Regions from separate parts of the Agathobacter rectalis ATCC 33656 genome, predicted to be linked through region 3. Evidence: predicted binding sites of a transcription regulator. Region 3 holds the regulator's gene; each other region holds the start of a gene.
The links. Region 3 encodes HrcA, which represses chaperone genes, less so after heat shock. Its sites were predicted from a motif close to TGTTAGCACTCNNNNNNNNNGAGTGCTAACA; they were not measured.
Positions count from the first base shown of each region.

Region 1: the regulator HrcA is predicted to act here: its motif matches at 1,848-1,878, upstream of clpB (ATP-dependent chaperone ClpB).
Region 2: the regulator HrcA is predicted to act here: its motif matches at 3,359-3,389, upstream of EUBREC_RS10250 (co-chaperone GroES).

Region 1 is NC_012781.1:2,435,483-2,440,522, reverse strand. It holds gene EUBREC_RS11560 (phosphatidylserine decarboxylase) at 1-417, shown strand, start outside; gene EUBREC_RS11555 (phosphatase PAP2 family protein) at 374-1,057, shown strand; gene EUBREC_RS11550 (GTP pyrophosphokinase) at 1,119-1,781, shown strand; gene clpB (ATP-dependent chaperone ClpB) at 2,013-4,613, shown strand; gene EUBREC_RS11540 (LacI family DNA-binding transcriptional regulator) at 4,629-5,040, opposite strand, start outside.
Region 2 is NC_012781.1:2,121,917-2,126,956, forward strand. It holds gene EUBREC_RS10235 (adenylosuccinate synthase) at 1-64, opposite strand, end outside; gene EUBREC_RS10240 (DegV family protein) at 172-1,047, opposite strand; gene groL (chaperonin GroEL) at 1,315-2,940, opposite strand; gene EUBREC_RS10250 (co-chaperone GroES) at 3,053-3,337, opposite strand; gene EUBREC_RS10255 (Cof-type HAD-IIB family hydrolase) at 3,468-4,253, opposite strand; gene EUBREC_RS10260 (glutamate synthase subunit beta) at 4,458-5,040, opposite strand, start outside.
Region 3 is NC_012781.1:1,796,551-1,801,590, reverse strand. It holds gene EUBREC_RS08620 (cobyrinate a,c-diamide synthase) at 1-895, shown strand, start outside; gene EUBREC_RS08615 (cysteine-rich small domain-containing protein) at 879-1,130, shown strand; gene EUBREC_RS08610 (hypothetical protein) at 1,198-1,389, shown strand; gene hrcA (heat-inducible transcriptional repressor HrcA) at 1,839-2,921, shown strand; gene grpE (nucleotide exchange factor GrpE) at 2,936-3,601, shown strand; gene dnaK (molecular chaperone DnaK) at 3,743-5,040, shown strand, end outside.

The DNA of each region.
Region 1 (5,040 bases), 640 kb from region 3:
CTGCGTCTTTGTGCCAACGATTATCATCATTACTGCTATATAGATGATGGATTTCAGGGCAGGAATCATTTTGTGAAGGGACTGCTTCACAGTGTACAGCCTATTGCACTGGAAAATGCTCCTGTATATAGGCAAAACAGGCGTATGTGGACTATTCTGGATACAGTTAATTTTGGCAAGGTGGCACAGATTGAGATAGGTGCGCTGCTTGTGGGAGGCATAGTCAATGACCACGAGAATGTTATGATGAGAAAGGGCGCAGAGATGGGGCACTTTGAGCTGATTGGCTCCACAATAGTGCTTTTGTTTAAAAAAGGTCATATTGACCTGCTTCCGGAAATTAAAGAGTGTATAAAAGGAGACAAAGAAGTACGTGTTATCCAGGGACAGCATATCGCAAACAGGACAGTTTTTTAACAGAATACTTCCAAAATACAGTCGTATTCCGCTGCTTTTTACAGTAGTGCTCAATTTCAGTGTATACTGGGGCGCGCGTGCTATTGCAGGCGGTTTTATCCATCACAATATAGAGACCTCGCTTGATGATATGATACCGGTTGTGTACCCTACAGTAGTCATTTATTTTGGCTGCTATATTTTTTGGATTATAGGATATCTGTACAATGCAGCGATGGATAAAAGGCACTGTTATCGTTTCCTCATGGCAGACTGGCTGGCAAAGGCAGTCTGTTTTATCTGTTATGTCGTGTATCCTACAACCAACACCCGCCCGGAAATAGTGGGCTCAGACATATGGGCACAGCTCATGCGCTTTTTATATAGTATGGATGCAGCGGACAATCTTTTTCCATCTATACACTGCCTAGTAAGCTGGCTGTGCTATATTGGCATTCGTGGCAATAAAAAAGTACCGCAGTGGATACGTACAACCTTTTGTATTTGCGCTATAGCAGTATTCATATCCACATTGACTACGAAGCAGCATGTGATATATGATGTAGTTGCAGGAGTTGCGCTGGTGGAAGTGACATACCGGGTTTCAAAGCTGATAGTTAAAAAGGCAGTTAAAAAAGGAAAATCGAATACAGAAGCATAATATGTATAAACAGTATAAGGTATACAATTAGTAAGAAAACCTAAAACCAAGGAGTATAAACATGGATGATACACAAATAGAGATGCTGCCGATGTTGGGCGAATTTAGTTCAATTGCCTCGCAGTATGAACACATCATGTTCTACTACGAATCGGGTATACAGCAGATAGTCGCAAAGCTGCAGATATTAAATAATGAATTTAAAAACAATCATGAAAGAAATCCAATTGAGAATATAAAGAGCCGTGTAAAGTCGCTTGACAGCATAATAGACAAAATGAAGCGAAAGGGCATTCCGCTCACCACCAACGCCATGAAGCGTGAGATTAAGGATATAGCCGGCGTCAGGGTCATTTGTCCATTCATATCCGATGTATATCAGGTGGCCAATATGCTTGTGAATCAGGCGGATGTCGAGATTGTCACAATAAAGGACTACATAAAAAAACCGAAGGAGAATGGCTACAGGAGTCTTCATATGATAGTGCTGGTTGATGTGTATTTTTCGGATCACAAGGACAAGGTGCCGATAGAGATACAGTTTCGTACCATTGCCATGAATTTCTGGGCCAGCACAGAGCATCAGCTCCGCTACAAGAAGAGCCGTATATTCACGGAGGAGATGCAGCAGGAGCTCAAGAAATGCGCAGATATCATGGCAGACGCTGATGACAAGATGCAGAATCTGGCAAATGTTTCGGGGATTGTGCAGCCGATTGAGTAAAAGAGAGTGATGTAAATCACTCTTTTTTGCTTGTAAATCAAAAGTTTATATTTATTTAATAAAAATTGTTAGCACTCTCACTTGACGAGTGCTAATCTGCGTGCTATAACATAGTCACAAGGAAATATTGAAGAATTATTTAAAGGATTATTTAGAGATAAAATTTTGATATTACCTGTATAACACATAAGAATCATATTTATGGATAACATAGTAGAAGGGAGTGAGACTATGAACATTCAAAAATTTACACAGAAATCAATAGAGGCAGTCAATGACTGCGAGAAGCTTGCATATGATTATGGCAATCAGGAGATAGAACAGGAGCACCTGCTTGTGGCATTACTTTCACAGGAGGACGGACTGATACCGAAGCTGATTGACAAGATGGAGATAAACGTAGAGCATTTCACAGAGAATGCAAAGCGCCATCTGGCAGCGCGTACAAAAGTAAGCGGCAGCAGTGCACAGGTCTATGTGGGCAATGATTTAAACAAGGTTCTTATCCATGCTGAGGACGAGGCAAAGGCAATGGGAGATGAGTATGTTTCGGTAGAGCATCTTTTCCTGTGTCTGCTGAAGTATCCAAACAAGGCAATGAAGGAGCTGATAAAGGAGTATGGTCTCACAAGAGACAGATTCCTCACAGCACTTTCTACGGTCAGGGGCAATCAGAAGGTCACATCCGATAACCCTGAGGCCACATATGATACACTTGAGAAATATGGCTACGACATGGTGGAGCGTGCAAGACAGCAGAAGCTTGATCCTGTTATCGGCCGTGATGATGAGATACGAAATGTAGTGCGTATTCTCTCACGTAAGACTAAAAATAACCCGGTACTTATCGGTGAGCCGGGTGTTGGTAAAACGGCAGTCGTTGAGGGACTGGCGCAGCGTATCGTAAAGGGCGATGTGCCTGAGGGCTTAAAGGACAAAAAACTGTTTGCACTCGATATGGGCTCTCTGATTGCAGGAGCTAAGTACAGGGGCGAGTTTGAGGAGAGACTTAAGGCAGTGCTTGAGGAGGTAAAAGCCTCTGACGGACAGATAATTCTCTTTATCGATGAGCTTCACACAATAGTAGGAGCCGGAAAGACAGACGGAGCTATGGATGCAGGACAGCTTCTTAAGCCAATGCTTGCAAGAGGTGAGCTGCACTGCGTGGGCGCCACCACACTTGATGAGTACCGTGAGTACATTGAGAAGGATGCAGCTCTTGAGAGACGTTTCCAGCCTGTTATGGTAGACGAGCCGACAGTAGAGGACACTATCTCAATACTTCGTGGTCTTAAGGACAGATACGAGGTATTCCATGGCGTTAAAATCACAGATTCGGCACTTGTCACAGCGGCAGTGCTTTCAAACAGATACATCACAGACAGATTTTTGCCTGATAAGGCAATAGACCTTGTGGATGAGGCATGCGCCATGATAAAGACGGAGCTTGATTCAATGCCGGCAGAGCTTGATGAGCAGAATCGTAAGATTATGCAGCTTGAGATAGAGGAGACAGCTCTAAAGAAAGAGACAGACCACTTAAGTCAGGACAGGCTCGCAGCACTACAAAAGGAGCTTGCAGAGCTGCGTGATGACTTCAATGCGAAAAAGGCTCAGTGGCAGAACGAGAAGGGCGCTGTTGACAAGGTCAGCAAGCTTCGTGAAAAGATTGAGTCCACAAAGAATGAAATCAAGACAGCGCAGCAGAACTATGACCTGGAAAAGGCGGCAGAGCTGCAGTACGGCGTTCTTCCAAATTTGCAGAAGGAGCTGGAATCAGAGGAAGCACTGCTTAAGGACAGGGATTTATCGCTTGTACGTGAGAACGTGGGCGATGAGGAGATTGCACTCATTATCTCGCGCTGGACAGGAATACCTGTTGCAAAGCTTACGGAGAGTGAGCGTAATAAGACACTTCACCTCGATGAGGAGCTGCACAAGAGGGTAATAGGACAGGATGACGGAGTCACAAAGGTGACAGAGGCTATCATCCGATCAAAGGCAGGCATCAAGGATCCTACAAAGCCGATAGGTTCGTTTATGTTCCTCGGACCTACAGGTGTAGGTAAGACAGAGCTTGCAAAGGCACTTGCGGCAAGTCTTTTTGATGATGAGAACAACATGGTCAGACTCGATATGAGTGAGTACATGGAGAAGTACTCAGTGTCACGACTCATCGGAGCGCCTCCTGGATATGTAGGCTATGATGAGGGTGGACAGCTCACAGAGGCTGTAAGGCGTAAGCCATACTCAGTAGTACTCTTTGATGAGGTGGAAAAAGCCCATCCGGATGTATTCAATGTGCTGCTTCAGGTGCTTGATGACGGACGAATTACTGACTCACAGGGACGTACCGTGGATTTCAAAAACACTATCATCATTATGACAAGCAACCTCGGCTCACAGGAGCTTCTTGAGGGTATAGAGGCAGACGGCAGCATCAGCACAGAGTGTGAGAACCGCGTCATGGATGAGCTTAAGGGTCATTTCAGACCGGAGTTTTTAAACAGACTTGATGAGATCATCATGTTCAAGCCTCTCACAAAGGATAACATTGGTCATATCATCACCTTGCTCATGGCAGACTTAAACAAGCGTCTTGTCGACAAGGAAATCACAGTCGAGCTGACAGACACTGCAAAGCAGTTTATCACCGACAATGGCTACGATCCGGTATACGGAGCAAGACCGCTCAAGAGATATCTGCAGAAGCATGTCGAGACACTCGCTGCAAAGCTGATTCTGGCAGATGGTGTGAGAGCAGGAGATACCATTCTTATAGATGTGAAGGATGGCAAGCTTAGTGCATCGGCAGTTCAGAAAAATGCATAAGCAAATGTATAGAAATTAACAGCTCTTTCTCTTTACAATTTCTGTACTTATTTCAATTTTTACATGGCTTGCAGAGGTAGAATTTATTATCTCTGCAAGCCTTTTTACTGCAATTTCACCCATGTACTGCTTCGGCACATGCACAGTCGAAAGAGGCGGTGTAATGTAGGTACACATTGGCATATCATCAAAGCCTATTACTGATATGTCTTCAGGAATACGGTAGCCTGCCTCTGAAAGTGCACGCATAGCTCCGGCAGCAATCAGGTCATTGTCAGCAAAGTAGCATCGGACAAGCTCATCACCGCTTTTTATAACTGCCTTCATATCACAGTAAGCACCGTCAACTGAAGGGGAGAGGTGATGTACGACTGAGCGCGAGGTTGACATACCGTTTTTGCGTATTGCTTTATAGAAGCCGTCGGCT
Region 2 (5,040 bases), 330 kb from region 3:
CAATTACCTTACCTTTTCCTTCATCACCATAGAAACATCCTATTACTACATCTACCTTTGACATTTTACATGCCTCCCTTGTATTTTCTGACACGACACATTGTGCCATGTTACTGCTTGATTTTAGTGGTATATTTATTATGCTTTGTAACTATTAATAATTATTTATAATTATTTATTACAATACTCTATCTTCTTAGAGCAGGCTATTGCAAGCGCTCCGGGTCCTATATGGCATGAGACCGAAAGTGAAAGCGGATTCATGACTATCTCGTTATTTGGAAATGCTGCCTGAACCTCTTCCTTAAATGCCTCCGCAGCTGCAATATCATGCGTGTATGCCATTTCAAGATTTATCTGGCTGCCATCCGGATTATTGAAGCGCTTCTCAAAATCCGATTTCATGGCATCTATCATGATGCTCTTTGCCTGCTTTACGGTACGTGCCTTTGCAAATGCATCAAGCTTCTCACCCTGAATCTGAAGCACCGGTTTAAGCTTTAAAAGTGTGCCAAGAGCTGCCGCTGCAGGCGTGATTCTACCACCCTTTTTGAGGTAGTTAAGAGTATCTACCATGATATATATGGAAGACTCAAACTTTGCATCCTCTAATATCTGCTTTATCTCAGCTGCATTTTTTCCTGCTTCTGCCAGGTTCTTCGCATCTATAACCGACTGGCGCATTGTAACTGATATTCTCTGATTATTGACTACCTGCACTTTGCCGTCATAATCCTGCGAGAGCATATATGCTGTCTCACATGAGCTTGAAAGACCTGATGACATTGGAATGTATACAATCTCATCATTTTCCTTTAAAAACTCATCCCATTTATCTGTTACATCACCAACCAAAGGCATAGATGTCTTGATATCGCCGCCTGCCGTAAGCTTCTCATAGAACTGCTCCTGCGTCAGATCGATATTCTCATAATACATCTGCTCATCGATGTAAAAAGGCATTGGAATCACCTCAACTCCAAGCTTCTTTGCCTCGTCAGGTGTGATACCGCTGTTTGAATCGGTAACTACTATAACCTTACTCATTAATTCTCACTCCGATATAAATTTTCATTGTCGTATTTTTTCCAACACCGCTCATTATACCATAGGTGTAATTGTTTGAAAAGAAGTTTTTGATGGACAGTGGCGTTATTTTACCTACATAGTAGACACGGCTGGCTTACACCAGCCTCCGTATATTCGCAATCCGCACTCACGTGCTACTTGCTCATATCCGGACATTCGTCAAAAAGAAAACCCGCGGTTCACACGAGTGTGACCACGGGTTTCTTTTTTCCTCATTGTCTACGATTACATCATGCCCATTCCGGCGCCGGCTCCGGCTGGCATTGCTGGAGTGTCCTCTTTGATTGTAGCTACTGCTGACTCTGTTGTGAGGAGTGTTGAAGCTACTGATGTTGCATTCTGTAATGCACTTCTTGTAACCTTTACAGGATCAAGGATTCCGTTATCAACCATATCTACATACTCTTCTGTAGCTGCGTTGAAGCCGGTTCCAGGAGCTGACTCCTTTACCTTGTTGATGATTACTGCACCTTCAAGTCCTGCATTTGCAGCGATATAGTAAAGTGGAGCCTCGAGTGCTTTAAGGATAACCTTTGCACCTGTCTTCTCATCGCCCTCAAGTGTATCAACAAGCTCTGCAACCTTCTTTGATGCATGGATATATGCTGATCCACCACCTGCGATGATTCCCTCTTCAACTGCTGCTCTTGTAGCGTTAAGGGCATCCTCCATACGAAGCTTTGCCTCTTTCATCTCTGTCTCTGTTGCAGCACCTACACGGATAACTGCTACACCGCCTGCCATCTTGGCAAGACGCTCCTGTAATTTTTCTTTATCAAACTCAGATGTTGTCTCATCAATCTGACCACGGATCTGGCTTACTCTGCCTGCGATAGCATCCTTGTCTCCGGCACCATCAACGATGACTGTGTTCTCCTTCTGAACCTTAACTGACTTAGCACGGCCAAGCATATCGATTGTTGTATCCTTGAGCTCAAGTCCAAGATCAGAGCTGATCACCTGACCACCTGTAAGGATTGCAATATCCTCAAGCATTGCTTTTCTTCTGTCACCATATCCAGGAGCCTTTACAGCTACTACATTGAATGTACCACGAAGCTTATTAACGATAAGTGTTGTAAGAGCCTCGCCCTCAACATCCTCAGCGATGATAAGAAGTCTTGCACCGGCCTGAACAATCTTCTCAAGTAATGGAAGAATATCCTGGATGTTAGAAATCTTCTTGTCAGTAATAAGGATATACGGATCATCAAGTACTGCTTCCATCTTGTCCATATCTGTGCACATATATGCTGAGAGGTATCCTCTGTCGAACTGCATACCTTCTACAAGGTCAAGCTCTGTCTGCATTGTCTTTGACTCTTCAATTGTGATAACACCATCGTTTGTAACCTTTTCCATAGCGTCTGCTACGAGATTACCAACTTCCTCATCTCCTGCTGAGATAGCTGCAACCTTAGCGATCTGCTCTTTGCCTTTTACTTTCTGGCTCATATCCTTAAGTGCCTCAACAGCTTTGTCTGTAGCCTTCTTCATACCACGACGAAGCACGATTGGGTTTGCTCCTGCCTCAAGGTTCTTCATTCCTTCCTGAACCATTGCCTGTGTAAGAACTGTAGCTGTTGTTGTTCCGTCTCCTGCTACATCATTTGTCTTTGTGGCAACTTCCTTGACAAGCTGTGCTCCCATGTTCTCGAAAGCATCCTCAAGCTCAACCTCTTTTGCGATTGTAACACCATCGTTTGTGATGAGTGGTGCACCGTATGATTTGTCAAGTACTACGTTTCTTCCTTTTGGTCCAAGTGTTACTCTGACTGTATTTGCTAATTTATCTACTCCAGCTCCAAGTGCTGCTCTGGCTTCTGAGCCATATTTAATTTCCTTTGCCATGATTTATACGACCTTTCTATTTATATATTTGATATTTAATTCCAAAATGTAAGCAGCTATGACCAGATATGTAAAACGTACCGGATCTTTAGCTTCTATCCGTAAATTAATCTTACTCTACTACTGCAAGAATATCATTCTGTCTAACGATGATGTACTCTTCTCCGTCAAGCTTAACCTCTGTGCCTGCGTATTTAGAATAAATAACCTTCTGTCCGACTGTTACCTGCATCTTAACTTCCTTGCCGTCAACCATTCCGCCAGGTCCTACTGCGATAACCTCAGCCTCCTGTGGCTTCTCCTGTGCTGAACTTGTAAGGATGATTCCCGATTTTGTTGTTTCCTCTGCTTCTAACTGCTTTAATACTACTCTGTCTGATAATGGAACTAATTTCATTGTATTGCCTCCTTTTATCTCTGTTAGCACTCATTTCTTTCGAGTGCTAATTTCTTTCTGTAAATAAAATATCACTATTGCATTTCAATGTCAACAGTGATATTTCATTTTAATATTTATTTTACATTTTCTATATCAATCCGTAATGCTTTAACGCATTTTTCACTCCATCATCTGAAATATCCGATGTGACATATTCCGCAATTTCTTTAACCGGTGGCATTGAGTTGCCCATCGCGATTCCATGTCCTACACTCTCAAGCATTTCAAGGTCATTTACACTGTCGCCTATCGCGTATGTTTCATCAAGCGGGATATCCAGATGATTGCACAGCCATTTGATGCCGGTTGCCTTTGAGGTTCCTTTCGGCACAAACTCCACGACATTTTCCACATGCTCAAGTATCAGAAAATCATCGGCAAACTCTGCCTTCACACGCTCATAATCAGTACCATCTATCACGTCAGCGGAGAATTTATTAATTCTTATTTCGCCGTCATATCCTCTTATTATATGTGCATGCTCACCAAGTGACTCAAAAAGGTAATCCACATACGGATCATCCTCAAAGCCCTCGTCATCTATCCAATAGTCTGTGGAGCCCTCAAGCACTACAGGCATTTTACACTCAGAAAGCACCCTTATGACCTTTTGTACCATATCTGCGCTCAGGTCATTTTCGTATATTACTTTGCCATCCATTTCAATATAGTTGCCACATGCCGCAATTATTCCATCAAAACCCATATTTAATAGCTTCTCTGACCTCACACTGGCTCTGGCACGTCCTGTACATATAAATGCCAGATGTCCGTTTGCCTTGAGGGCTGCCACAGCCTCTAGGGTGCTTTCAGGAATTACCATGTCATCGTCCCATATTGTTCCGTCTATGTCAAAAAATACTGTTTTACTCATTTGCTGCTCCTAATATCTTTATTATCATGTCAAACACTGCTATCTTAACATCTTATAAATCAAATTTCAATCAGTTTATCCACAGTACCAATACCTCTAGAAAGCAATAATTTTGTATGTCAAAAATCCCGGTGCAATGCACCGGGATTTTGCTATAAAATGTATGAAATAAAATTTATTAAGAAGAATTGCTATAATAATTTGTTACTGTACTGAGAGATATGAATATCCCATGAGACTCTCATCAACCTCTCTGGCAGCCTCACGTCCCTCTCTGATAGCCCATACTACAAGGGACTGTCCACGGTGGTTATCACCTGCCACGTATACGTTTTTTACGTTTGTAGCGTAATGTCCCTCCTGTGTACTTACGTTTGTTCTGGCATTGAGCTCTACACCAAATGCCTTTGCCACATAGCTTTCTGTTCCAAGGAAGCCTGCTGCTATAAGCACAAGCTCTGCCGGAAGCTTTTTCTCTGATCCCTCTACCGGAACCATCATGAACCTGCCTGTCTTCTCGTCCTTTTTACTCTCAAGACTTACAATTGTAAGCTCCTTTAGGTTGCCGTTTTTGTCCTTGTGGAACTCTTTTACGGTTGTCTTGTAGGTACGTGGATCATGTCCGAATACCGCAATGGCTTCCTCCTGGCCGTAGTCTGTCTTTAAGACCTTCGGCCACTGTGGCCACGGATTGTTTGCGGCACGCTCTGTAGGCGGACAAGGCATCATCTCAAGCTGTGTGACTGATTTGGCGCCCTGACGGATTGCAGTTCCGACACAGTCGTTT
Region 3 (5,040 bases):
AAAACAGCTCAATGAAACTGCCGACAGACTAAAAAAGACAATAGATATGGCTTTGTTTATGGACATTGCAGAAGCGGCAAATGAAATCGGTGACAGTGAAAATGCAGATGTATATAATGAAAAAAATTATAATGAAAAAAATATAGGTAATTGTGATCAAAATGAATTTTTGCAAAATAAAGCAATAAATACCGTAAACATAGCTGTTGCCATGGACGAAGCCTTTTGTTTTTACTATGAAGATAACCTAAGAATGCTCGAAAAATGCGGTGCAAAATTACAGTATTTTTCACCGCTTCACGATACCAGGCTTCCAAAGGATTGTGATGCAATGCTGCTTGGAGGCGGTTATCCGGAGCTGTATGCAAAGGAATTGAGTAAAAACGTATCTATGCTGAATGCCATAAAAAAAGCTTTTAGAGCTGGAATGCCGACGGTTGCAGAGTGTGGAGGGTTTATGTATCTACACACATATATCCGTAACATCTGTGATGATACAGATGAGCAAAACAAGGCTGATGTACAAAATAAAGCAGATATACAAAATGATATGAATAAGTCTAAGCTTGTGGGGGCATTAGATGGTGGGTGTCATTTTAAGGGAAAGCTGGTCAGGTTCGGATATATTGAGCTTGCGGAAAAGCATAGCAATTTTCTACCGCAAAATGAAAAAATAAAGGCGCATGAATTTCATTATTACGACAGCACCGATAATGGAGCCGATTGTATTGCGACCAAGCCGGCCACAGGCAGAAGCTACGACTGCGTGATAAGCCATGATAATTACTGGCTTGGATTTCCGCACCTGTATTATCCGTCAAATCCGCATTTTGCAGAGAGCTTTGTGAGAAAAGCATATGAATATAGAAGGAATAAAAATGGAAAACTCTTATAAATACTTTAAAAACACAGATTGCAAATATTTTCCGTGTCACAAGGGACTTTCGGATGACTTTAATTGTCTGTTTTGTTATTGTCCTATGTATAGTATGCCAAACTGTCCCGGAAGTAAGACCTACATAGAGAAGAATGGCAAAAAAATCAAGGTATGTACAGACTGTACGTTTCCACACAGACCGGAAAATTATGATAAAATCATACAGATTTTGATTAGGAATAATAATAACTGATTTATGGCCTAAAGCCGTTCGGAGGTTTTGCATAACATAAAAATATGGCAGGAAGGAGATGTTTTATATGCAGATTATCTTACAGAGAGGTCTTCCGTTTGAAGTAAAAATACCATCTGCCAGACCTGTTGATATCAGCGCATTATCAGAGATAGAGTTTAATGAAAAATTAGAGAAGGGATATGCGGATATGCAGGCTGGACGGACAAAAAATGCTAAGAAAGCCTTTTCTGATATTCGCAAAGATTATGGCTTATGATATATGAGATAGAAGTATCAGAACAGGCTGACAGTGATTTGAGAGGAATTTTTGAATGGTTGTAACAATACTTAGAGTAATGTATGCAGGAAGGGATATAGACAATCAGCTAAATATACACACAAAGCAATAAGAAATATGATATAAAGCAGTCTTTCACATTTAGGATCGACTGCTTTTTTGTATCATTTGATGCTAAGCATGAAATGAAAAATTGAAAAATGGTGTAAAAGTGGTGTAAATACCGCCAAAATCAATTTAATAGAAAATTAATAAAGCCTGAAACCCCAGTAAAATCAAGGGTTTCAAAAATTTTATTAAAAAAATTAGCACTCGAGGGTTGACATTGCTAATAGGTGGTGGTATGTTATGTACAGATAAAAAATTAGCACTCCAAAATACAGAGTGCTAACAAATTAAAAGCATACTTCAGATGGAGCGTGTGACCAATGGAAAATGAAAACAAAGAACTAGAGTTGAGCGAGAGACAGCTTACCATACTGGATGCAATCATCCGCAATTATCTCGCCACAGGAGAGCCGGTTGGCTCACGTACAATTTCAAAATATACAGATCTTAATCTGAGCTCGGCAACAATCAGAAATGAGATGAGCGACTTAGAGGAGATGGGCTATATAGTACAGCCACATACCTCAGCAGGAAGAATTCCTTCGGATAAGGGCTACAGATTATATGTAGACCATCTTATAGAGACCAATGATAAGAAGGAAAAAGAACTTTCTGATATGAAGGAGCTGGTCATTGAAAATACCGAGAAGATGGAGCAGGTGTTAAAGCAGGCGGCAAAGGTACTTGCAAACAATACTAATTATGCCACACTTGTTTCTGCACCGGATGTCAATCACAACAAGGTGAAATTCATCCAGCTTTCACAGGTTGACGACCAGCACCTGCTTGCAGTAATTGTTATGAACAATAATATGGTCAGAAACAAGATGCTTGATTTATATGAGCCGCTTGACAATGAGACGATACTTAAGCTCAACATTCTGCTTAACACCTCATTAAACGGACTCGCAATGAACGAGATTAATCTTGGAAACATTGCAAGCATAAAGGAGAGAGCCGGTATTCATTCAGGAATTGTCTCTGATGTGATTGATGCATTGGCACAGACCTTTGCTGAGAGTGAGGATCTTAAGATTTACACCAGCGGAGCGACAAATATTCTGAAGTATCCTGAGCTTTCGGATTCCAATAATGCAGCGACACTTTTGTCAGCATTTGAGGAAAAGGAAGAGCTAGCAAGCCTTGTTACTGAATCCCTATCCGATTCCGAGAAGAAGGACAATGGAACAGGCATTCAGGTTTATATAGGAAATGAATCTCCAATCCAGACCATGAAGGACTGCAGTGTTGTCACTGCGACATATGATCTGGGTGAGGGCGTAAAGGGCACGATAGGAATTGTCGGACCAAAGCGTATGGATTATGAAAAAGTAATGGATAATCTAAAGACTCTTAAATCCCAGTTAGATGGAATTTATAAGAAGTCTGAGGATGAAACATAGGAAGGTGGTCAAAAATGCCAGAGGATATTAAAAAAGAAGCAATCGACAATGAGACTGCAGAAAGCAAAGCAGAAGAGATAGAGATTGAAGGAGCTGATGAGGAAAGCACTCAGGCAGCCGAAGAAGCAAAAGATACAGATATTAATGAAACTGAATCAGATGATGATGCTTTAGCTGATGCAGATGCAAAAGCAGATGATAAGTCAGATGAAAAGAAAGGTCTCTTCAAGAAAAAGAAAAAAGACAAGAAGGATGAGCAGATAGAAGAGCTTAACGACCGTCTGAAAAGACAGATGGCAGAGTTCGAGAACTTCCGCAAGAGAAGTGAGAAGGAAAAATCCCAGATGTTTGACATGGGAGCAAAGACAATAGTTGAGAAAATCCTTCCTGTAATCGACAATTTCGAGAGAGGTCTTGCAGCAGTACCGGATGATAAGAAGGATGATCCTTTTATCACAGGTATGGATAAGGTCTACAAGCAGATGCTCACAGAGCTTGATGCTGCAGGTGTAAAGCCAATAGAGTGCGTAGGACAGGAGTTTGATCCTGATTTCCACAATGCAGTGATGCAGGTTGAAAATGATGAGCTTGAGTCAGGCACCGTAGCACAGGAGCTTCAGAAGGGCTATATGTACAAGGATTCAGTGGTACGCCACAGCATGGTATCGGTAGTACAGTAATGATGTGTACATCTATCCGGCATGGCAGTGAATCAGATTTATATGAATGCAGACAGCATTTAAGGGATTCATGTGAGACAACGGATGGTTACAAATATATTAAACATGTAAAAACACTATATTTAATAGGAGGAAAATAAAATGGGCAAAATCATTGGTATTGATTTAGGAACAACAAACAGCTGCGTAGCAGTTATGGAAGGTGGAAAACCTACAGTTATAGCAAACCAGGAGGGTGCAAGAACCACACCTTCAGTAGTTGCTTTCACAAAGACAGGAGAGAGACTTATCGGTGAGCCTGCAAAGCGTCAGGCAGTTACAAATGCTGAGAAGACAATTTCTTCTATCAAGAGACATATGGGTACAGATTACAAGGTGCAGATTGATGACAAGAGCTACAGCCCACAGCAGATTTCAGCTATGGTACTTCAGAAGTTAAAGGCTGATGCAGAGGGATACCTTGGTGAGAAGGTTACAGAGGCAGTTATCACAGTACCTGCTTACTTCAACGATGCTCAGCGTCAGGCTACAAAGGATGCCGGCAAGATTGCAGGTCTTGATGTAAAGCGTATAATCAACGAGCCTACAGCAGCAGCACTTGCTTATGGTCTTGACAATGAGAAAGAGCAGAAGATTATGGTTTATGACCTTGGTGGTGGTACATTTGATGTATCTATCATCGAGATTGGTGACGGAGTAATCGAAGTATTATCTACAAACGGTGATACACACCTTGGTGGTGATGATTTCGATAACAAGGTAACACAGTGGATGATTGACGAGTTCAAGAAGGCAGAGGGTGTTGATCTTTCTACAGACAAGATGGCACTCCAGAGATTAAAGGAAGCTGCTGAGAAGGCAAAGAAGGAGCTGTCTTCAGCTACTACTACAAACATCAACCTTCCATTCATCACAGCTACAGCAGAGGGACCAAAGCATTTCGATATGACTCTTACAAGAGCAAAATTCGATGAGCTGACACATGACCTCGTAGAGAGAACAGCAATCCCTGTACAGAACGCTATGAAGGATGCAGGCGTTACAAATGCAGACCTTGGACAGGTATTACTTGTAGGTGGTTCTACACGTATTCCGGCCGTACAGGACAAGGTAAAGCAGATGACAGGAAAAGAGCCAAGCAAGTCTCTTAACCCTGATGAGTGCGTAGCAATCGGTGCTTCTATCCAGGGTGGTAAGCTTGCAGGAGATGCCGGTGCAGGCGAAGTACTTCTCCTTGATGTTACTCCACTTTCTCTTTCAATCGAGACAATGGGTGGTGTTGCTACAAGACTTATCGAGAGAAATACAACTATTCCTACAAGAAAGAGCCAGATATTCTCTACAGCCGCTGATAACCAGACAGCCGTTGATATCAACGTAGTACAGGGTGAGAGACAGTTCGCCCGCGATAATAAATCACTCGGACAGTTCAGACTTGA